Regions from separate parts of the Caldimonas aquatica genome, predicted to be linked through region 1. Evidence: riboswitches for the same ligand, from Rfam matches in the RefSeq annotation. Region 1 holds a riboswitch; the other holds the start of a gene.

Evidence for each region. A riboswitch is a leader RNA that binds a small molecule or an ion and turns the genes downstream of it on or off. The one in region 1 is predicted to bind S-adenosylhomocysteine.
Region 2: it holds a riboswitch for S-adenosylhomocysteine, as region 1 does, so the genes downstream of both, ahcY (adenosylhomocysteinase) here and metH (methionine synthase) in region 1, are expected to answer to the same signal.

What each region holds. Positions count from the first base shown of each region.
Region 1 covers NZ_CP110257.1:185,487-196,720, reverse strand. Annotated here, with positions in the region: gene OMP39_RS00890 (M20 family metallopeptidase) at 1-657, shown strand, start outside; gene OMP39_RS00885 (hypothetical protein) at 767-1,267, shown strand; gene OMP39_RS00880 (16S rRNA (uracil(1498)-N(3))-methyltransferase) at 1,314-2,063, opposite strand; gene OMP39_RS00875 (DUF4148 domain-containing protein) at 2,224-2,544, opposite strand; gene OMP39_RS00870 (LysR family transcriptional regulator) at 2,781-3,809, shown strand; gene OMP39_RS00865 (aminoglycoside phosphotransferase family protein) at 3,850-4,884, opposite strand; gene OMP39_RS00860 (LPS-assembly protein LptD) at 5,159-7,420, shown strand; gene OMP39_RS00855 (peptidylprolyl isomerase) at 7,424-8,749, shown strand; gene rsmA (16S rRNA (adenine(1518)-N(6)/adenine(1519)-N(6))-dimethyltransferase RsmA) at 8,746-9,522, shown strand; S-adenosyl-L-homocysteine riboswitch at 9,613-9,690, shown strand; gene metH (methionine synthase) at 9,729-11,234, shown strand, end outside.
Region 2 covers NZ_CP110257.1:2,559,103-2,570,336, forward strand. Annotated here, with positions in the region: gene xerC (tyrosine recombinase XerC) at 1-906, opposite strand, end outside; gene OMP39_RS11630 (DUF484 family protein) at 923-1,600, opposite strand; gene dapF (diaminopimelate epimerase) at 1,641-2,492, opposite strand; gene OMP39_RS11640 (LpxL/LpxP family acyltransferase) at 2,564-3,448, opposite strand; gene OMP39_RS11645 (lysophospholipid acyltransferase family protein) at 3,544-4,419, opposite strand; gene metK (methionine adenosyltransferase) at 4,598-5,776, shown strand; gene OMP39_RS11655 (HAD family hydrolase) at 5,935-6,711, opposite strand; gene OMP39_RS11660 (peptide chain release factor 3) at 6,724-8,337, opposite strand; S-adenosyl-L-homocysteine riboswitch at 8,556-8,667, shown strand; gene ahcY (adenosylhomocysteinase) at 8,693-10,126, shown strand; gene OMP39_RS11670 (TlyA family RNA methyltransferase) at 10,171-10,974, shown strand; gene metF (methylenetetrahydrofolate reductase [NAD(P)H]) at 10,971-11,234, shown strand, end outside.

The sequences.
Region 1 (11,234 bases):
GCCGGCTTCCACTGCGAGATCCCGGCCGATCGCATCGAGCAGGCGCGCGAGGCGGCGCGCATCCTCGGCGACGAGGTCTGGAAGCGATACCCCTGGGCGTGCGGTGCCGAGGGCGGCTTCACCTTGCCGACGACGACCGATCCGACCGAAGCGCTGCTGCGCCGCACCTGGCGGCCGGCGCTGTCCATCACCGGGGCCGACGGCTTCCCGGCGCTGGAGAACGCGGGCAACGTGCTGCGGCCTTACACGGCGTTCAAGCTCTCGCTGCGTCTGCCCCCGCTGGTCGACGGCGTGCAGGCCATGCACGAGCTCAAGCGGCTGCTGGAGGTCGACCCGCCCTACCGGGCGCGCGTGACCTTCGAGCCCGACCATGCCGCCACCGGCTGGAACGCGCCCGCACTGGCGTCCTGGCTGCACCAGGCGCTCGACCAGGCCTCGCGCACCTTCTACGGCGCACCGGTGGGCTTCATCGGGCAGGGCGGCACGATCCCCCTCATGAACATGCTGCAGGCGGGCTTTCCTCGCGCGCAGATGATGGTGTGCGGCGTGCTCGGCCCCAAGAGCAATGCCCACGGGCCCAACGAGTTCCTGCACGTGCCCTACGGCAAGAAGCTCACGGCGTCGGTGGCGGCCGTGCTCGCGGCGATGCCGAGCTAGTCTTCGCGCGGCCCTTCGGGCTCCCGGCGTGCGGGCACGCGCACTGCTGGAACGGGGCAGGCGGCCCCGGGATTCGACTCCGGCGGCGGCCATCGCACGAGGAGCTGCCATGGACAAGACGCGCCCACCGGAGAGCTTCGGGGCGTTCAAGCCCGTCAACCACGTGGTGATCGCCTTTCCCTCCGAGGAGGCGCTGGAAGCTGCGTTGCAGGACTTGCGCCGCGAGGGCGTGGAGGCCGAGCAGGTCGCGCGCTACCGGCCCGAGGAGATGATGGCCCAGGCCGACCGCGAGCTGCACGAGGCGAGCCCGGTGGCGGCGGTGGGCCAGGAGCTGAACCTGGTGCGAGCGCACCGGGAGCTGGCGCAGGCGGGGCATCACTTCCTCGTGGTGCCCGCCAAGGGGAGCGAGGACGCCGGGCGCGTCGCCCGCATCGCGCGGGAGCACGGTGCCACCCGCGCGCAGCGGTATGGCCGCATGATCATCGAGGAGTTGATCGAGGTCGGCGAGGGGCTGCCCCAGGTGGCGGAGTCGCCCGCACGAGGCCTCGACGCCCAGACACGCAGCGGCGAGGAGCGCACGCCCTCACCGTCCTCGGTGCCCCGGCGTTGAGCGGGGGGCGGTCTCGAGCGTAGGGCCGGCGCCCCCCCCCCGGGCGTCAGCTCGATTGCAGCATCAGCCAGGCCAGGGCCGCCAGCGGCGCCGTGTCGGCGCGCAAGGTCCGCGCGCCCAGGCTCACCGGCGTCCAACCGCGCGCGAGCGCCAGCGCCTCTTCCGCGGGGGTGAGTCCGCCTTCCGGGCCGCTCAGGAGCACGACCGGCTCGGCGCCCGTGAGACCGAGCGCCGGCAACGTCCGTGCGCCGGGAGCCAGGCTCAGAAGAAGCCGGGCCGTCGGTGCGTCGTCGGCAGGCAAGGGCCCAGACAGCCATTCCCGCAGTTCGCGCACGGGCGCCACCACGGGCACGCGCGTGCGGCCGCATTGTTCGGCCGCCGCCGTCGCCACGCCCTGCCAATGCCCCACCTTGCGCTCGGCGCGCTCCGCGCTGAGTCGCAGGACGGAGCGCTCGCACACGAGCGGCTGGAGGGCGTGCACCCCGAGTTCGGTGGCCTTCTCGACCACGGTGTCCATCCGGTCGTTGGCGGGCATGCCCAGGGCCAGCAGGACCGGGCGGGCCGCTTCGCGGTCCACCGCATGGAAAGCGCTCACCTCGACGTCCACCGCCTGCCGACCCATCCTCACGATGCGTGCCGCCCACTCGCCGCCTTCGCCGTTGAACAGACGCACGTCGTCGCCCGGCTGCAGGCGCAGGACCTGCGCATGCCGGCTCGGGCCGGGGGGCAGGGTGAAGACGAGGCCGGCAGCCAGCGCGGCCGGGACGTGGAGGCGCACGGAGGTCTTGGAGGACATGAGGCCGAGAGTGTGCCAAACCGAGCGGCTCTCGGCGGCGCCCCAGGCGGCTTCGCACCACCGCACAGCCCGGCGCCCCGCCCCTGGAGGGGGGCGGGGCACCGGGACGGGTCACCAGAGTACGGCCCTCAGCCAAGCCGATGGCCGGCTCGACCGGGCATCAGCAGCCCATGCGGTCGGATCTGCTCAGGCCTGCGCCCTCGGCCACCTCGCGGCGGACGTCCTCGCGGCTGCGGGCCATGGCCACTGCGGGAGGCGGCTTCGTGACGACGGTCGCCTCACCGGACAGTGCCGGGATGGTTTCTCCCCGCGCGCGAGCCTGTGCGATCTCGGTGCGCAGTTCCGCGCGCACTTCGGCGCGCGTCTTGTCGGACGGGGTGGCACGCCCGAAGTTCCGGTCGACGCAGGTGGCCTCCTGGGCAGAGGCGCCGGCGGCGGCCAGCAGAACGGCGAGGGCCACGAACGCTTTCTTGGCAGACATGATCAACTCTCCATGCGGTGAGGGACGAAGCGCGGCACAAGGCGGCGCGTCGCCGTCATGTCCCGCTCGGTGAGTCGCAAGCGCGGTCGTTTGTGCCCATCGTTCGTGAACTGTAGGGAGTCACCCTGCCCTTAAAAACCGGTTAGTGACCTCCCTTCAGTCAGTGAACCCTCACCCCGCGAACGCCCCGGGGCCGCGAATAATTGCGACTTCCGCAACGAGCCGAAAGAATCGGGATGGACCGTTTGCATTCCATGCGTGTCTTCGCCAAGGTGATCGATGAAGGCAGCTTTGCCGGCGCGGCCCGCGCCCTGGACCTGTCGCCGGCGGTCGTGACCCGGCTGGTGGCCGACCTGGAGGCGCACCTGGGCGCCCGGCTGATCCACCGGACGACGCGGCGCCTCGCCCTCACCGACGTCGGCGAGACCTACCTGGAGCGGGTGCGGCAGATCCTGGCCGAGGTGGAGGAGGCCGAGGCGCTGGCCAGCTCGCTCGTGGCCGAGCCCAAGGGGCACCTGCGGATCCTGGTGCCGGCATCGTTCGCGGTGCATCAACTGGCCAAGCACCTGCCGACCTTCCGCGCCCAGTACCCCAAGGTCACCGTCGATCTCACGGCGGCCGGGCCGCTCGAAAGCGCCGACGAGGGCTACGACATCACCATCCTCATCGTCGGGCCGCGGCCGCTCGACGGCGACTTCGTCGCCCGCCGGCTGGCGACGACCGATGTGGTGGCCTGCGCCGCTCCGAGCTACCTGGATCGCCACGGCCGCCCCGCCCGCCCCGAGGAGCTGGTGCACCACGAGTGCCTGGTGCCCAACCTGCCGAGCGCGCCGAGGGTGTGGCGGTTCGAGCAGTGCCCGGGGCGGGCGCGCTCGCCGCAGGCGGTCGAGATCGAGCCGCGCGCGGCGCTGACGACCTCGCACGTGGACACGCTCTATGCCGCGGCCCTCGCCGGCCTGGGCGTCGTGGGCCTGCCGTCCTTCATCGTCGAGGACGCGCTGCTGGAACATGCGCTCGAACGCATCCTGCCCGAGTGGCGCATCATGACGCTGACCATCTACGCGGCGATGCCCAGCCGCAAGTACGTGCCGGCGCGCACGCGCGCATTCATGGACTTCCTCATCGCCACCTTCGCCGCGGAGGACCGCGACCCCTGGCTGGCGGCGGCCGGCTGCGAAACGCGCGCGGTGCCCTCTGAAGCGGCCCGCTCCGAGGCGGCCGGCAGCGGGCCCGCCGCGCTGGCTTTGAAAGAGCCAGGGACGTAGAGAGCAGGCCGCGGCAGGGGGCCGCCGTGGCCCCGACGGCTCAGAAGGTGTAGCCGTACTGCCGTTCGGTGCCTTCCACCCGTTCCAGCAGGCGCGCGAGCGGGGCGAAGGCGTTGTAGCGCATCGCCACGCGATGGGCGTAGCGCCACACCAGCGGCAGGTCCTTGAGGTAGCCGTCCTTGCCGTCGCGGTGGTACAGGCGGCAGAAGATGCCCAGCACCTTGAGGTGCCGCTGCAGCCCCATCCATTCGAAGTCGCGCCAGAACTCGCCGAAATCGGTGGCCACCGGCACGCCCGCCTTGCGGGCCTTTTCCCAGTAGCGCACCGCCCAGTCGATCTGCTGCTCCTCGTCCCATTCGATGTAGGCGTCGCGCAGGAGCGAGACGAGGTCGTAGGTCACCGGGCCCCACACCGCGTCCTGGAAGTCCAGGATGCCCGGGTTGCCGGGGGCCTCGCACACCATCAGGTTGCGGCAGTGGTAGTCGCGGTGCACCAGCACCTGGGGCTGCGCGAGGTTGTTGGACAGCAGCAGCTCGAAGATGCGGTCCAGCTGCGCCCGCTCGGTGTCGCTGAGCGCAAGGCCATGGTGCCGCGCGATGTACCACTCGGGAAAGAGCTGCAACTCGCGGGTGAGCAGCTCGCGGTCGTAGGGGGGCACCTGGTCGCGCGCCGCGATGCCTTGCAGGCGCACCAGTGCATCGGTCGCATCGGCGTACAGCCGCGGCGCGGTGTCGGCATCGAGCGCGCGGAGGTAGGTCGTCGAGCCCAGGTCGCTGAGCAGCATGAAGCCCTCGGCCTCGTTCCAGGCCAGCACCTGGGGGGCGTTCAGCCCGGCGCCGCGCAACAGCGCCGCCACGCGCACGAAAGGCCGGCAGTCCTCGTGCGCCGGGGGCGCGTCCATCACGATGCGCGAGCCGGCGTCGCCGTCGATGCGCAGGTAGCGCCGGAAGCTCGCGTCGGCGCTGGCGGGCCGCAGCGTGGCCAGAGCCAGCCCCTCGCCGGCCAGGCTCGTGATCCATCGTTCGAACGCCTGCCGGCGTGCGTCGTCGGTCCAGGCGACAGCTGAGGTCGACATCGTCGGGGGTGCTCCAGGGGTGATGCGGCGGCGGTGCCTCCGCCTGCCGCGGGCGGCCCGCGGGGCGCTGCAAGATGCAACGGGCGCTGGCGGGGCTCGTGGAATAATCGATTCTACCGAGGGGCCTTCGGGCCCTTTCTTCCGGCGGCTCGCCGCACTGCGCGTCGACCGCGCCCCCCTTCCTGCCCTCGTCGTCGTTCACGGTTCCGTCTTGCTGCGCCTGTCGTCCGTTCCGTTCGAGCCGAATCCTGGGGTCCGCGCCCTCGCGCGCCGGGTGCCACCGTTCCGAACGGGCCGGGGCGCGCTTCGGGCCTGGGCGCTGAGACCGCTCGCATGGGCGGCCGCCTGGTGCACGGCCGCTGCCTGGGCGCAGGCGCCCACCGACGCCGCCGACGAGGATCGCCTGCCGGTGACGATCGAGGCGCGTGAACTGCGGGGGCGCCCGGACCTCGAGACCATCGCCGAGGGCGACGTGGACCTGCGCCGAGGGCCGACCACGCTGCGGGCGGACCGGGTGGAGTACGACCACGTCCAGGGCATCGCCCGGGCGCGGGGGCACGTGCGCGTCACGCGCGACGGCAACGTCTTCACCGGACCCGAGCTGCAGTTGCAGGTGGAGCGATACGAAGGCTTCTTCCTCGAGCCCACCTACTTCTTTTCGGCCACACAGGCGGGCGGTCGGGCCGAGCGCATCGACTTCCTCGGCCGCGACCGCCTGGCTGCCACGCAGGCCACCTACTCGAGCTGCACCCCCGACGACGAAGGCGAGTACGCCTGGCTGCTGCGGGCCAGCCGCGTCAAGCTCGACTTCGAACGCAACGAGGGCGTGGCCGAAGGCGCGGTGCTCACCTTCTACGGAGTGCCCCTGCTGGCCGCGCCGGCGTTGAGCTTCCCGCTCACGGAAGAGCGCAAGTCCGGCTGGCTGCCGCCCAACCTGCACCTGGACAGCAAGAGCGGCCTCGAGGTCGGCGTGCCCTACTACTGGAACATCGCCCCCCAGCGCGACATGACGCTGACCCCCACGGTCATCACCAAGCGGGGCGTCGCGCTGGGCACCGAGTTCCGTTACCTGCACCCTCGGTTCCGCGGCGAGATCTACACCCACGTGCTGCCCGGCGACCGCATCGCCGGCCGCGATCGGGGCTTGCTGCACTTCCAGCACGAGGGGCGCACCGCATACGAAGGCGCCTACCGGGCGGACCTCACCCGGGTGAGCGACGACGACTACTGGAAGGACCTGAAGCGCCAGATCCCCAGCCTGACGCCGCGGCTGCTGCCCGGCCGCGCCGAGGCTCACTGGTGGGTGAACGACTGGAAGGTCTATGGCGGCGTGCACCGCTGGCAGGTGCTGCAAGACCCGCTGGCACCCATCGATTCGCCGTACGCGCGCGAGCCGCAGCTGGGCATGCGCCGCAGCTTCGAGTGGGACGGCGGGTGGCGCCTGGACATGGAAGCCGAGGTCAACCGGTTCGTACAGCACGACCACGGGCCGCTGCAAGCCCGCCCGGACGCGACGCGCGTGCATGCGCTCGGGCGGCTCGCGTGGGCCGTGGTCGATGGGCCGGGGTGGTTCCTGCGTCCGCAAGTGGCGTTCAATGCGGCCAGCTATCGGATCGACGCGACGGCCACCGGCGCCGCGCGCGACGAGTCGCGCCTGATCCCGACGCTGAGCGTGGACACCGGCTGGGTGCTGGAGCGCGAGAGCACCTGGTTCGGCCGCCGCTACATCCAAACGCTCGAGCCCCGCGTGCTCTACGTGAACACCCCCTACCGCGACCAGTCCCGCATCCCGCTGTTCGACACCGCGGTCAAGGACTTCAACTTCACCACCCTGTTCGCCGAGAACCCCTTCTCCGGCGTGGACCGCGTGGCCGACGCGCACCACGTGACGCTGGGGGCGTACACGCGCTTCATCGACCCGGGCAGTGGCGGCGAAGCCTTGCGGCTGGGGCTGGCGCAACGCTACCTGTTGCGCGAGCAGCGCATCACGCCGGAGGGCGTGCCGTTCAACGAGCGTTTCAGCGACGTGCTGCTGCTCGGCTCGACCCACCTCATTCCCGACTGGGGCGTGAGCGGCGCGGTCCAGTACAACCCGGACTTGCAGCGCACCATCCGTTCGACCCTGGGGGTGCGCTATTCGCCGGGCCCCTATCGCACCGTCGCGGCCACCTACAGCATGGTGCGCAACGCCAGCGAACGCATCGACGTGGGCTGGCAATGGCCGGTGTTCCGCGCCAGCGAGCGCGAGCGCGGCAAGGGCTGCCGGGGCTCGCTGTATGCGGTGGGCCGCGTGAACTACAGCCTGCGCGACCAGCGCATCACCGACTCGCTGATGGGCTTCGAGTACGACGCAGGCTGCTGGATCGGGCGCTTCGTGGTCGAGCGGGAGTCCACCGGCGTGAGCGAGGCGACGACCCGCTTCATGTTCCAGCTCGAGTTCGTCGGCCTCTCGCGGCTCGGGTCGAACCCGCTGCGCGCACTGCAGGACAATATCCCCGGCTATCAACTGCTGCGCGGTGACGCCGGGCAGCGCTGACCTATGACCTCAATCCTTCTACGGCTTTCCATCCTGCGCGGGCTGATGGCCAGCTGCGCCTTGCTCGCAGCGCTGGCCGGTGCGGCCACCGCGCAGCCGGCCGCCCCCCGGGGCGACTACATCGTCGCGGTCGTCAACCAGGAGCTGGTCACCAACAGCGAGGTGCAGCAGCGCCTGGCGCGCATCGAGCAAGACGCCCAGCGCAGCGGGGCGCGCCTGCCGCCGCGCGACCAACTGCGCCAACAGGTGCTGGACGCCCTGATCGACGAGCGGGCCCAGCTTTCGCACGCCCGGCTGGTGGGCGTGCGCGTGGACGAAGCCGAGATCGACCGCGCGGTGGCCAACATCGCGGCGCAGAATCAGCTCACGCTGCCCCAGCTGCGCGACCGCCTGCGCAGCCAGGGCATCGACTTCGCGCGCTTTCGTTCCAACTTGCGTGATGAGCTGATGGTCGCGCGCCTGCGCGAGCGCGAGGTGCAAGCGCGCATCCGTCTGAGCGACGCCGAGATCGACCAGTACCTGAGCCGGCTGCGTGCCGAGTCCGGTCAGTCCGTCGAGTACGACATCGCGCAGGTCCTGGTGTCGGTGCCCGAGAACGCGAGCCGCGAGCAGGAGGCCGAACGCCGGGCCCGCGCCGAGCAGGTGCTCGCGCTCGCGCGCTCCGGCCGCGACTTCGCCCAGCTCGTGCGGGAGTACTCCGATGGCGCCAACCGCGACCAAGGCGGCCGGTTGGGCCTGCGCCCGGCCCACCGGCTGCCGGACCTGTTCGTGCAGGCCGTGGCCTCCTTGCGCCCGGGCGAAGTCGCGCCGCAGGTGGTGCGTTCGGGCGCGGGCTTTCACATCCTCAAGCTGGAGGAGCGCAAGGACGGCAAGGGCCTCGCGGTGACGCAGACCCGCGCCCGTCACATCCTCTTGCGCCCCTCGCCGGAGCTGCCGCCCCAGGCCGCGCTGCGGCGACTGGCGGACTTGAAGCGCCGCATCGAGCAAGGCGATGCCGGTTTCGCACAACTGGCGCGCCAGTTCTCCGAAGACGGCAGCGCGGCGCAGGGGGGCGACCTCGGGTGGGCCTCGCCGGGCCAGTTCGTGCCGGAGTTCGAGCAGGTGATGAACCAGCTGGCCGTCGGCAAGCTCTCCGAGCCGTTCATGTCGCGTTTCGGCGCGCACCTGGTGCAGGTGACCGACCGCCGACAGGTCGAGCTCGACGAGCGCCAGCAGCGCGAGTTGGCCGTCAACGCGCTGCGTGAACAGAAGTACGAAACCGCCTACGCTGACTGGGCCCGCGAGATCCGCGCGCAGGCCTACGTCGAAATGCGCGAGCCGCCGCAGTGAAGCACATCCCGCGCAAGCGCTTCGGGCAGCACTTCCTGGCCGATACCGCGGTGCTCGACGCCATCGTGCGGGCGATCGATCCGCAGCCGGGGGACGCCCTGGTGGAGATCGGCCCCGGCCTGGGTGCCCTCACCCAGCCGTTGCTCGAGCGCTGTGAACGCTTGACCGTCATCGAGATCGACCGCGATCTCGCCGCTCGACTGCGGCGCAACCCCGCGCTGGAGGTCGTGGAAGCCGACGTGCTGACGGTGGACTTCCGCGCCTTGTCCGAGGCCCGGGGCCGCCCGCTGCGCGTGGTGGGGAACCTGCCGTACAACATCTCGACGCCCATTGCGTTCCATCTGCTCGAGCAGGTGGACGCCATCGCCGACCAGCACTTCATGCTGCAAAAGGAAGTGGTCGAGCGCATGGTCGCCAGCCCGGGGCACAAGGACTATGGGCGCCTGAGCGTGATGCTGCAATGGCGCTACGACATCGAACTGCTGTTCGAAGTCCCGCCGGAAGCCTTCGAGCCGCCGCCCAAGGTCGATTCGGCGGTCGTGCGCATGGTGCCGCTGCCGAAGCCGCCGGCCGTGGAACCCGCCCGCTTGGGCGAACTGGTGACGGTGGCCTTCTCGCAGCGCCGCAAGCTGCTGCGTCACACCCTCGGGCGCTGGCTGGAGCAGCAAGGGGCCGACGCCGCCTTCGACTTGCACCGTCGGGCCGAGGAGGTGCCGGTGCACGAGTACGTGGCCCTGGCCGCGCAGCTGGACAGCGCCGCACCCTCGGTGTAGCCCCCGGGCACAGGCCGTCCCCGGGGCGCGCGCCCATGGTGGCGGCTCGCCAGCTCTCTCGCCCCGGGGAAGAAGCCTCTAAAATGAGCCCTCTCCAAGGAGCGTTGCAGCGCTGCGGCTCCGTACGCGGCGTCAGGCTTGGATCGTTCGCAACGACGCTCGCCCTGTGCCACGGGTGAGCCGTGGCCGTCCACTGTTCGAAGGCCATGACCGAGACCACCGCCCCCACCGCCGCGCAGCCCGTCCCTCCGATGCGACTTTCCGGCCTCGAGCCGGTCACCATCGGCGAGGGCCACCTGTTCATCAACATCGGCGAGCGCACCAACGTCACCGGCTCCAAGGCCTTCGCGCGCATGATCCTCAACGGGCAGTTCGAGGAAGCGCTGTCGGTGGCGCGCCAGCAGGTCGAGAACGGCGCCCAGATCATCGACGTCAACATGGACGAGGCCATGCTAGACAGCAAGGCCGCGATGGTGCGCTTCTTGAACCTCATCGCCTCCGAGCCCGAGATCGCGCGCGTGCCGATCATGATCGACAGCTCCAAGTGGGAGGTGATCGAGGCCGGCCTCAAGTGCATCCAGGGCAAGGGCATCGTCAACTCGATCTCGCTCAAGGAAGGCGAGGCCGAGTTCAAGCGCCAGGCCAAGCTCATCAAGCGCTACGGTGCGGCCACCGTCGTGATGGCCTTCGACGAGCGGGGCCAAGCCGACACCTTCCAACGCAAGATCGAGATCTGCGAGCGCGCCTACCGCATCCTGGTGGACGAGGTGGGCTTCCCGCCCGAGGACATCATCTTCGACCCGAACATCTTCGCGATCGCCACCGGCATCGAGGAGCACAACAACTACGCGGTCGACTTCATCGAGGCCACGCGCTGGATCAAACAGCACCTGCCGGGCGCCAAGGTCTCCGGCGGCGTGAGCAACGTGAGCTTCAGCTTCCGCGGCAACGAGCCGGTGCGCGAGGCGATCCACACGGTCTTCCTCTACCACGCGATCCAGGCCGGGCTCGACATGGGCATCGTCAATGCCGGGATGATCGGCGTGTACGACGAGCTCGACCCCGAGCTGCGCGAGCGCGTGGAGGACGTGGTGCTCAACCGCCGGCCCCGGCTCGCCGAAGGGGAGCCCGAACGCTCCCCGACCGAGCGCCTGCTGGAGATCGCCGAAGCAGTCAAGGGCGCGGCCAAGGACGACAGCGCCAAGCTCGCGTGGCGCCACGCGAGCGTCGAAGAGCGCCTCTCGCACGCCCTCGTGCACGGCATCACCGACTACATCGTCGAGGACACCGAGGAGGCCTGGCAGAAGATCAAGGCCCAGGGCGGGCGGCCGCTGCACGTGATCGAAGGGCCGCTGATGGCCGGCATGAACATCGTCGGCGACCTGTTCGGACAGGGCAAGATGTTCCTGCCGCAGGTGGTCAAGTCCGCCCGCGTGATGAAGCAGGCGGTGGCCCACCTCATCCCCTACATCGAGGAAGAGAAGCGCCGCCTGGAGGCCGCCGGCGGCGACGTCAAGCCCAAAGGCAAGATCGTGATCGCCACCGTCAAGGGCGACGTGCACGACATCGGCAAGAACATCGTCTCCGTCGTGCTCCAGTGCAACAACTTCGAGGTCGTCAACATGGGCGTCATGGTCCCGTGTCAGGACATCCTCGCCAAGGCCAAGGTCGAGGGGGCCGACATCGTAGGCCTCTCGGGCCTCATCACGCCG
Region 2 (11,234 bases), 970 kb from region 1:
CGCGCGGGGATGGGCGGCGTCGTAGACCTTGGCGAGATGCTGGAAGTCCAGCTTCGTGTAGACCTGTGTGGTGGCGATGCTGGCGTGCCCGAGCAGTTCTTGCACAGCCCGCAAGTCGCCGCTGGACTGCAGCAGGTGCGAGGCGAACGAGTGGCGCAGCATGTGCGGATGCACGTGGGTCGGCAAGCCGGCCTCGATGGCGCGGCGCTTCAGGCGCGCCCTCACCTGCTGGGGCGTGAGCCGCGTGCCGAGCCGGCCCAGAAACAGTGCGCGAGGGTCATCGCGCACGAAGCGGGGCCGCTCGGCGAGCCACGCTTGCAGGGCGCGCACGGCGGCACGGCCGATCGGCACGCTGCGGCGCTTGCTGCCCTTGCCCCACACGTGCGCCTCGGCGGCCTGCAGGTCGATCCAACCGCGGGCCTGCTCGCCGGGCGTCGCGTCCAGCGCCACCAGTTCGCCGATGCGCAGTCCGCAGCCGTACAGCAGTTCGACGATGCAGGCATCGCGCACTTCGAGCGCCGGGTCGTGGACCTCGGGGGCGCGATGGTCGGCCAAGCGCATGGACTGATCGACGGACAAGGCCTTGGGCAGCGGCTTGGGTGCCTTCGGTGCCCTCACGCCTTCCACCGGGTTCTGCGACACCCAGCCCTCGCGCCCCATCCACCGGTACAGCCCGCGCCAACTGCTCAGCACCCGTGCGATCGTGCGGCCCGAGCGGCCCTGGCCGTGCAAGGTGGCAGACCACCGGCGCACGTGGTGGATCTGCACCGCGTCGAGCGGCACTGCGTCGCGCCGGGCCAGCTCGTCCAGCGTGCTCAGATCGCGCGCGTAGGTCTGGAGGGTCAGCGCCGCCATGCGGCGCTGCACCCGCAGGTGCTCCAGGTAGGCCTCGATGCGCGCGTCCACAGGAGGAAGCGGCCGCTCAGGCCTGCGCCAGCAGACGCGACAGGCCCGCGCTGGCCAACTCGCCGACGCGCACGAGGAAGTCGGTGCCCATGTCCGCGGTGTAGCGCGTCGGGTCGGGCGAGCCGAGCACGAGCAGCCCGAACGCTGCGGGCACCGAAGGGTGGCGCAACGGCACCAGCGCGAGCGACATCACCGTGCCCGGATCGGCGAGCCACGAGACCGGCTCGAACCCGGAGTTGATGCCGCAGTACGGCAGCGTGAGGCTGGTGACGAAGGACTTGGTGTCGTCCTTCACGCCTTGCGCGAATTCGCGATCCGCGTACTGCGGCGCCACGCCCCACACGCGGATGGCCGCCTGCGGGATGAGGAACTGGCTCTTCAGCTCCTCGACGATCACCTCGGGAATGCGCACCGGGTCGGTGGTGAGCATGATGCTGCGCGTCCAGCGGTGCAGGCGGTCGGCGATGGCCGTGTTCTCCTGCCCGTGTCGGATCATCTCGACGATCTTGAGCTCCAGGCCCTTGATCTTCTCGCGCAGCATTTCCATCTGCCGCTCCTGTAGCGAGACGGCCCGATGCCCGTGAGGACTGGTGAGCTGGATGGAGGCGAGCAACTCGGCATGGCGCTCGAAGAAGCCCGGGGTGTTGGCCAGGTAGTTGGCGATGTCTTCTTCGGTGATGCCTTGGACGTTCATGGCTGAAGCAAGAGGAAGGAAAGAATGGGCGAGCGTCGTCTCACAGCTCGATCTCGCCCTCGAACACGGTGACGGCCGGCCCCGTCATGAAGACCGAAGTGCCGCCGCCCGACCATTCGATCGAGAGCCGGCCCCCGCGGGTGTCCACGTCCACGCGCCGGTCGAGCCAGCCGAGGCGGATGCCCGCGGCCACGGCGGCGCAGGCACCGGTGCCGCAGGCCAAAGTCTCGCCCGAACCGCGCTCGTACACCCGCAGTCGGATGTGAGTGCGCGAGACGATCTGCATGAAGCCGGCGTTGACGCGGCGCGGAAAGCGAGGGTGCCCCTCGATCAGCGGCCCGAGGCGCTCCACGGGGGCCGATTGCACGTCGTCCACCCGTTGCACGGCGTGCGGATTGCCCATCGAGGCCACGGCCACCCACACCGGGGTGCCGTCGACCTCCAGGGGCCACAGTTCGCCCTCGCCCTCGAGGCGGGGTTGGAGGCCCGCCGCATCGAAAGGCACGCGCTCGGGCGCGAAGGCGGGCGGACCCATGTCGACCGTGACGCGGCCGTCGGGCTGCAGGCTGGGTTCGATCACTCCCGACAGCGTCTGCACGCGGATGCGGCGTTTGTCGGTGAGCCCGCGGTCGTGCACGAACTTCACGAAGCAGCGAGCGCCGTTGCCGCACTGCTCGACCTCGCTGCCGTCGGCGTTGACGATGCGGTAGCTGAAGTCCACCTGCGGCGACGGCGCCGGGCCGACGATGAGGATCTGGTCCGCGCCGACGCCGAAGCGCCGGTCGGCCAGCCGCTGGTACTGCTGCGGCGTGAGCTCGATCGGGGCGCGGGTGGCGTCGAGCACGACGAAATCGTTGCCCGCGCCTTGCATCTTGGTGAACCGCAGCTTCATGCGGCGATTATCGCCGCAGGGCCCGGCGGTCGCCCTGCGGCAGCCGTGTCCACGGCAACCAGAGTCGTCGCTCAGTACAGCCCCGGCTCGCCGGGCGGCCGGGTCTTGAACCGCTTGTGCACCCACAGGTACTGCGCCGGGTTGCGTTCGATCTCGGACTCGATCCAGCGGTTCATCGCCAAGGCATCGGCCATCGGATCGTCGCTCGGGAACCCCGACCAGGGCGGCAGGAAACGCACGCGGTAGCCGCGTCCGCGGGGCAGGATCTCGGCCACGACGGGCTGCACCACCATGTCCAGTGCCCGCGCCATGCGCGAGGGCGCCAACAGCGTGGCGGCCGGCACCCCGAAGAAGGGCACGAAGGCGGCATCTTGCATGCCGAAGTCCATGTCCGGCAGGTTGAAGAAGGGCCGGCCCTGGCGGATGCAGCGGATGAGCGGCCGCGAAGACTCCTGCCGCGCGAAGATCTCGGCGCGCCCGAAGCGCAGCCGCCCGCGGCGGATCACCTCGTCGAACACCTTGTTGCTCTGCGCCTGGTAGATGGATGCGGCGTGTTTGCGCACATGCAGCTGCTCGGCCACGCCAGCCACGTCGAGCCCGACGAAGTGCGGCACGAGCCACATCACCGGCTTGTCGCTGCGGTCGGCCAGACCCACATCGCCTTCGACGTGGATGAGCCGTCGCAACCGGGCCTCGCTGCTCCACCACAACAGCGAGCGCTCCAGCAGGCTGCGCGCGAGCCAGCGGAAGTGCTCGCGCGCCAGCGCCTCGCGCTCGGACGCCGTGCGCCCGGGAAAGCACAGCTCCAGGTTGCGCAAGGCGATGCGCCGGCGGGAGCCGGCGACGCGGTACAGCGCGCGCCCGAGCCCGTTGCCCAGGGCAGCCAGCACCGGCAAGGGCAGCCAATGCAGCAACCACAGCACGCCCACGGCCAGACGGGATGCAGCAGCGTTCAAGGAAACAGCACTGACGGGTCGGTCCTCCGGCCCCTGCGGTGTCCCCGTTGCGAGTGAAGTCTCGCGCCCTCCTCGGGGCGGCCGTGCGAAGGGGTTCACGCGTCCTTCCCCAGCAGCGCCGCCTCGCGGCGAGGGGCCTTGTAGCGGTGATACCCCCACAGGTACTGGCCGGGGGCTTGGCGGATCAGTCGTTCCATGGCGTGGTTGATGCTCGCGGCCGCCGATTCTCCCTGATCGTCGGCCGGCAAGGGATCTTGGAACTCGCTGACGTGAACCACGTAGCCCTGCCCGCCTGGCAGCCGCTCGCCCCAGGCGAGCAGGACTTGCGCGCCGGTTTGCTGCGCCAGCCGCGCGGCCAGCGTCATGGTGTAGGCCGGCCTTCCGAAGAAGGGGCTCCACACGCCCAACCCTTCGGGTGGCACCTGGTCGGGCAGCAGGCCGACCGCCTGCCCGGCACGCAAGGCCCGGATCATCTGACGCACGCCGGCCAAGGTGGCCGGCGCGGTGGTCAACCCCGGTCGGCGCCGGGCCTCCTCTGCGAGGGGCCGCAGCGCCGCCTTGCGTGGGGGCCGATACAGCACGGTGATCGGCCCGTGGGCGGCGCCGAAGCGCTCGGCGTACGCCTGCGCCGTCACTTCGAAGCATCCGAGGTGCGGCGTGAGGAACACCACACCCCGCCCGCGAGCAAGCGCGTGCTCGATGTGTTCGGCGCCGTCCCAGCGCACCCGGGGCCCCAACGGCTCGTCGGCCGGTCGCATCCACAGCCAGGGCAGCTCCAGCGCCATGCGGCCGGCCGCAGCCACCGCCTCGCGCGCCTGGCCCCAGGGCACGCCGGCCTGCGCCACGTGGTCGCGAAAGCGTCGACGGTAGGTGGGCGAAGCCCACCACACCAACCACCCGAGCGCGGCACCCACGGCTTGCAGCCATGCCAGGGGCAGGCGCCCGGCACACTTGAAAAGGGTCACGAGCATGACGTCTATAATTCGCGCGTCGCCGGTTTAAGGAACAACTTGCGGGGCGACGCAGGCGCGAAGCATAGCGAGCGTCTGGGGTGACCGGATCATCCGATACCGCTAAAGCGTTCGCCGCACCTCCAGAACCACCGAGTCGGCAAACGCGGCACGGTTCCACAACTCTGGAGTTTCTCAAGTGGCGAACGACTTCCTCTTCACGTCCGAATCCGTGTCCGAAGGCCACCCCGACAAGGTGGCCGACCAGATCTCCGACGCCATCCTGGACGCGATCTTCGAGCAGGATCCGCGCTCGCGAGTGGCTGCCGAGACCTTGTGCAACACGGGCCTCGTGCTGCTGGCGGGGGAGATCACGACGAATGCGCACGTCGACTACATCCAGATCGCCCGCGACACCATCAAGCGCATCGGCTACGACAACACCGAGTACGGCATCGACTACAAGGGCTGCGCCGTGCTCGTGGCCTACGACAAGCAGAGCAACGACATCGCCCAGGGCGTCGACCACGCGTCCGATGACTATCTCAACACGGGCGCCGGCGATCAGGGACTGATGTTCGGATACGCCTGCGACGAAACGCCCGAACTGATGCCGGCGCCGATCTACTATGCCCACCGCATCGTCGAGCGCCAGGCGCAGCTGCGCAAGGACGGCCGCCTGCCCTTCTTGCGGCCCGATGCGAAGAGCCAGATCACGATGCGCTATGTGGACGGGCGGCCGCACTCGATCGACACCGTGGTGCTCTCGAGCCAGCACAGCCCGGAGATGAGCGACGGCAAGCACATGAAGCCCGAGTTCATCGAGGCCTGCATCGAGGAGATCATCAAGCCGGTGTTGCCCAAGGAGTGGCTGCACAACACCCGCTACCTGATCAACCCGACGGGCCGCTTCGTCATCGGCGGGCCGCAGGGGGACTGCGGCCTGACCGGACGCAAGATCATCGTGGACACCTACGGCGGGGCCTGCCCGCACGGCGGCGGCGCCTTCTCCGGCAAGGACCCGACCAAGGTGGACCGCTCGGCGGCGTACGCCGCGCGCTACGTCGCCAAGAACATCGTCGCCGCCGGGCTGGCCCGGCAGTGCCAGATCCAGGTGAGCTACGCCATCGGCGTCGCGCGCCCGATCAACGTCACGGTGTACACCGAGGGCACGGGCGTGATCCCGGACGAGAAGATCGCCGCCCTGGTCAACGAGTTCTTCGATCTGCGCCCCAAGGGCATCATCCAGATGCTCGACCTCCTGCGGCCCATCTACTCGAAGACCGCCGCCTACGGCCACTTCGGCCGCGAAGAACCGGAGTTCACCTGGGAGCGCACCGACAAGGCGGCCGCGCTGCGCGCAGCGGCCGGGCTGTAAGACCGGCACCCGCGCCCGCGGGTCGGCCGCCTTGCGGCGCAGGCTCACATCGCGCAGCGATGTGAAGGCCGGAACGGCCGGCCGCAGCCACAAGGCCCAGGCACTGCGCGCAGCGGCCGGCCTCCAATAGAGGCCGGGTGGCACTACGAGGCGCCCCCTCAGCGCGCCTCCAGCAGCGCCCGAGCCACCTCGGCAAAGCCCGCGCCCCGTTCGCCCTCTGTGACGTAGCGGGGCCGGTGCTCCAGCTGCGCAAGGAAGCGCGCGATATTGGCCACGCCTATGCTGTGCGGGAAGTGGCGGAACATCAGCTGATCGTTGGTGGAGTCGCCGACGTACGCCCAACGGTCGACCTCGGCGGCCAGGTCGGCCCCCAGCAGTTCCCGCGCCACCCAGCAGGCGCCGCGCCACTTGTCGTGGTCGCCGAACCAGCCGTTGACGTGGATGGAGCTGACCGTGGCCTGCATCCCCTCGCTGCGCATCAAGGCCACGACCTGCTCGATGGCCTGGGGTGGCAGATGCGAGAACTCGCTGTGGTCGATGGCGATGTCAGTCTCGCGGCCGGCGCTGTCTCGCGCCAGCGTGGCGCCCGGCACCTCGCGCAGGATGCGCGCGGCGACCTCGCGCAGTCGCTCGGCGTTGCGGGCTCGCTCGCCCTGCGGCTGCACATAGCGGCGGCTGCCGTCGGGCAGCACCGCCATCGCACCGTTCTCGGGGACGATGGCCGCGACCGGCCAGCGGCGGGCGAACGGCTCGGACCAGCCGAGCGGCCGCCCGGTGACCGCGATGACGGTGACACCGGCGGCTTGCAGCGATGCCAGAGCGTCGAGCGCCGGGGGCTCGATCTCGCCGTCGCGCGTGAGCGTGTCGTCGATGTCGGTGAACACACCGCGGATCCGACGGCGCGCCTGCAGGGGCCACTCGCGCAAGGGTCGCATCGGCGCCGAAGCTCACGCCACCTTTTCCAAGACCAGCCCGGCGTGCTCGCGCAACGGGTGGAAGTGGATCTTCGGGAAGCGCTCCTGGGTGAGCCGCAGGTCGTAGGGCGAGGTCAGCAGGTAGGCCAGCGTGTCGGCGGCGTCGAGCGCCAGCTTGCTGGCGTTGGCGTCGGTGAACTTCTTGAGCTCCTCCGGCGAGTCGGCGGTGATCCAGCGGGCGCCGACGAAGCGCGAGGGCATGAGCCGCACCTCGACGCCGTACTCGGCCTTCAAGCGGTGCTGCACCACCTCGAACTGCAGCTGGCCGACGGCGCCCAGCAGCATCGGCCCGCCTTCTTGCGGACGGAACACCTGGATCGCGCCCTCCTCACCCAGTTGCAGCAAACCCGCCTGCAGCTGCTTGCTCTTCATCGGATTGGCCAGTTCCACGGCCTGGAAGAGCTCGGGCGCGAAGAACGGTAGCCCGGTGTATTGCAGCCCCGCCTGCGAGGCGTGGCCCTCGGTAATGGTGTCGCCCAGCTGCACGCCCCCGTGCGTGGTGAAACCGATGATGTCGCCGGCATACGCCTCGTCGACGGCCTCGCGCCGCTGCGACAGGAAGGTGACGACGCTCGTGGGGCGCAGTTCCTTGCCGGTACGCTGCACCTTGAGCTTCATGCCCTGCGTGTAGCGGCCGGAGTAGACGCGCACGAAGGCGATGCGGTCGCGGTGCGACGGGTCCATGTTGGCCTGCACCTTGAACACGACGCCCGAGAAGTGCTCGTCGTCGGGCTGCACGATGCGCACGCCTGCGTTGCGCGGCGCGGGCGACGGCGCGAGATCGACCAACGCGTCCAGCACCTCCTGCACGCCGAAGTTGTTCACCGCCGAGCCGAAGAAGACCGGCGTCTGCCGGGCGGCGAGGAAGGCCTCACGGTCGAAGGCCGGCGCGGCCTCGGTGAGCAGCTCGATGTTCTGCTCGGCCAGCTCGAAGTCGTGCCCGAAGCGCTCGCGCAGCGCCTGCGCCTCGGATAGCGGCACGATCTCCTGCTCGGTCACGCGGTCCTCGCCGGCGCGGAAAAGGCGCATGTGCTTGGCACGCAGGTCCACGATGCCGCCGAAGGCCTTGCCCTGCCCCACCGGCCAGGTCATCGGCACGCAGGGCATGCCCAGTTCGGCCTCGATCTCGTCGAGCAGCGCGATGGGGTCGCGCCCCTCGCGGTCCATCTTGTTGATGAAGGTGATGATCGGCGTGTCGCGCTGGCGGCAGACCTCGATCAGCCGCCGCGTCTGGGGCTCCACGCCGTTGGCCGCGTCGATCACCATGAGCGCCGAGTCCACCGCCGTCAGCACGCGGTAGGTGTCCTCCGAGAAGTCGCGGTGGCCGGGCGTGTCGAGCAGGTTGATGACGTGATCCCGGTAGAGCATCTGCATCACCGAGCTCGCCACCGAAATGCCGCGCTGCTTCTCGATCTCCATCCAGTCTGAGGTGGCGTGACGCGAGGCCTTGCGCGCCTTGACGCTGCCGGCGATGTGGATGGCGCCGGAAAAGAGCAGCAGCTTCTCGGTCAGCGTGGTCTTGCCCGCGTCGGGGTGCGAGATGATCGCGAAGGTGCGGCGGCGTTGGGTTTCGGCGCGAAAGCTCATGGCAGGCAGTCGGCGGGCGCCGGAGGGCCCGGCGCCCGCAGAAGGGGCAGGAAAACCCGACATTGTCCGACATCCGGGCCCAGCCCCCGTCGCCCCGGGGCCTCTGGCGCGTGAGGAAAACCGCGGCGGCTCTCGCTGGTCCGAAGGCCCGGGCGCGCGCGCCGGCCACGGTCGCTTCGTTGAGTCCTCGAAAGCGGCCGGGTAGAATGGCGGCCTCTTGCTTCGAGGAGCGTTGCAACGCGGGTGCCTGCCCGCGCCAGGCTCGAAGCGGCCGGTACCTTGGGCACTTCGTGGCGGGGGCCGGCTCCTAGGCAACGGCGCTCGCGTACTGACTTTCATGGAAAGGAGGGCGCGAATGAGCGCCGTACTCGACACCGCCACCCAGGACTTCATCGTCGCCGACCTGGCCCTCGCCGACTGGGGCCGCAAGGAAATCCGCATCGCCGAAACGGAAATGCCCGGGCTCATGGCGATCCGCGAGGAGTACGCCGCCAGCCAGCCACTGAAGGGCGCGCGCATCGCCGGCTCGCTGCACATGACCATCCAGACGGCGGTGCTCATCGAAACGCTGCAGGCCTTGGGGGCGCGGGTGCGCTGGGCCTCGTGCAACATCTTCTCGACGCAGGACCACGCCGCCGCCGCGATCGCCGCCGCCGGCACGCCCGTTTTCGCCTACAAGGGCGAAAGCCTGGCCGACTACTGGGACTACACGCATCGCATCTTCGAGTTCGGCCCCAAGGGCAGCGAGCACGAAGGCCCGAACATGATTCTGGACGACGGAGGCGACGCGACGCTCTTGATGCACCTGGGCAAGAAGGCCGAGAAGGACCGCTCGGTGCTCGCGAACCCGGGCAGCGAAGAGGAGCGCATCCTGTTTGCCGCCATCGAGGCCAAGCTCGCGGAGGACCCGACCTGGTACTCGCGCAAGAGCGCGCACATCATCGGCGTCACCGAAGAAACCACCACCGGCGTCAACCGGCTCAAGCAGATGTCGGCCCGCGGGGAGCTGATGTTCCGCGCCATCAACGTCAACGACTCGGTCACCAAGAGCAAGTTCGACAACCTCTACGGGTGCCGGGAATCGCTGGTGGACGGCATCAAGCGCGCGACCGACGTGATGATCGCCGGCAAGATCGCCGTGGTGTGCGGCTACGGCGACGTGGGCAAGGGCTCGGCCCAGGCGCTGCGCGCGCTCTCGGCCCAGGTGTGGGTGACCGAGATCGACCCGATCTGCGCGCTGCAGGCCGCGATGGAAGGCTACCGCGTCGTGACGATGGACTACGCCGCCGACAAGGCCGACATCTTCGTCACCGCCACGGGCAACAAGGGCGTGATCACGTTCGAGCACATGGCCCTGATGAAGGACCAGGCCATCGTCTGCAACATCGGCCACTTCGACAACGAGATCGACGTCGCCGCGCTCGAGGCCAAGTGCAAGTGGGAAGAGATCAAGCCGCAGGTGGACCACGTGATCTTCCCCGACGGCAAGCGCATCATCCTGCTCGCCAAGGGCCGCCTGGTGAACCTGGGCTGCGCCACCGGCCACCCGAGCTACGTGATGAGCAGCTCGTTCGCGAACCAGACGATCGCGCAGATCGAGCTCTTCACGCACCGCGATGCGTACGAGGTGGGCAAGGTCTACACGCTGCCCAAGCACCTGGACGAGAAGGTGGCGCGACTGCAACTGAAGAAGCTCGGCGCGATGCTGACCGAACTGACCGACGAGCAGGCCGCCTACATCGGCGTGCCGAAGGAAGGGCCGTACAAGCCCGACACGTACAGGTACTGATCCACCCGCCGACCGGGCGGCGTCGCTGCCGCCCGGGTGCAGCCATGCCCCGAGTCGACCAGCTCCTCGTGCTACGCGGCCTCGCGCCGACGCGTTCGGCCGCACAGCGGCTCATCGAGCGCGGGGCCGTGCGCTGGCTCGCCGCCCACGGCTGGCAGGTGCCCCGCAAGGCAGGCGACGAGCTGCCCGAGAGCGCGGAACTGGAGCTGGTGGACGACGCGGAACTGCGGTATGTGTCCCGCGGCGGCCTCAAGCTCGAAGGGGCGCTGCGCCACACGACAGTCGAGGTGGCGGGCCGACGCTGCCTGGACCTCGGCCAGAGCACCGGGGGCTTCACCGACGTGCTGCTCCAGCAAGGGGCGGCCGTCGTGGTGGGCGTGGACGTCGGCCACGGCCAGTTGCACGAGAAGCTGCGCAGCGATCCGCGGGTCATTGCGTACGAAGGGGTCAACGCCAAGGATCTGGCGGCCAGTCCTTTCGGGCAGCGGCACCAGGGCGAGCACTTCGACCTGGTCGTGGGCGACCTCTCCTTCATCTCGCTCGCACGGGTGCTGCCCGCCGTGGCCCCATGGCTGGCACCGGAAGGCGACGTGCTCTTGCTCGTCAAGCCGCAGTTCGAGGCAGGGCGCGCCCACGTCGGCAAGGGCGGGCTGGTGAAGGACCCGGCGCAGTGGGCGGCCATCGAGCAGCGCATCCGGGCCGCCTGCACCGAAGTGGGCTGGACCGTGCGCGACTATTTCGAAAGCCCCATCACCGGCGGCGACGGCAACCGCGAGTTCTTCGTCTGGGCCACGGCCCGACCCGCCCCGTCCGACACCGGACAGGGCTTGCACACACACGAGACATGAGCACTCCTCACCACACCTCCGCCTGCTCGCTGGCCGTGAGCTTCGAGTTCTTTCCACCCAAGACGCCGGAAGGCGTCGACAAGCTCGCCGCGGTGCGCCAGCAGCTCTATGCGCTGAAACCCCAGTACTGCTCGGTCACGTACGGCGCCGGGGGGTCGACGCAAGAGGGCACCCTGCAGACCGTGCGTGCGATCCTGGCCGAAGGGGTGGACGCGGCACCGCACTTTTCCTGCATCGGCGCCAGCAAGGACAGCATCCGC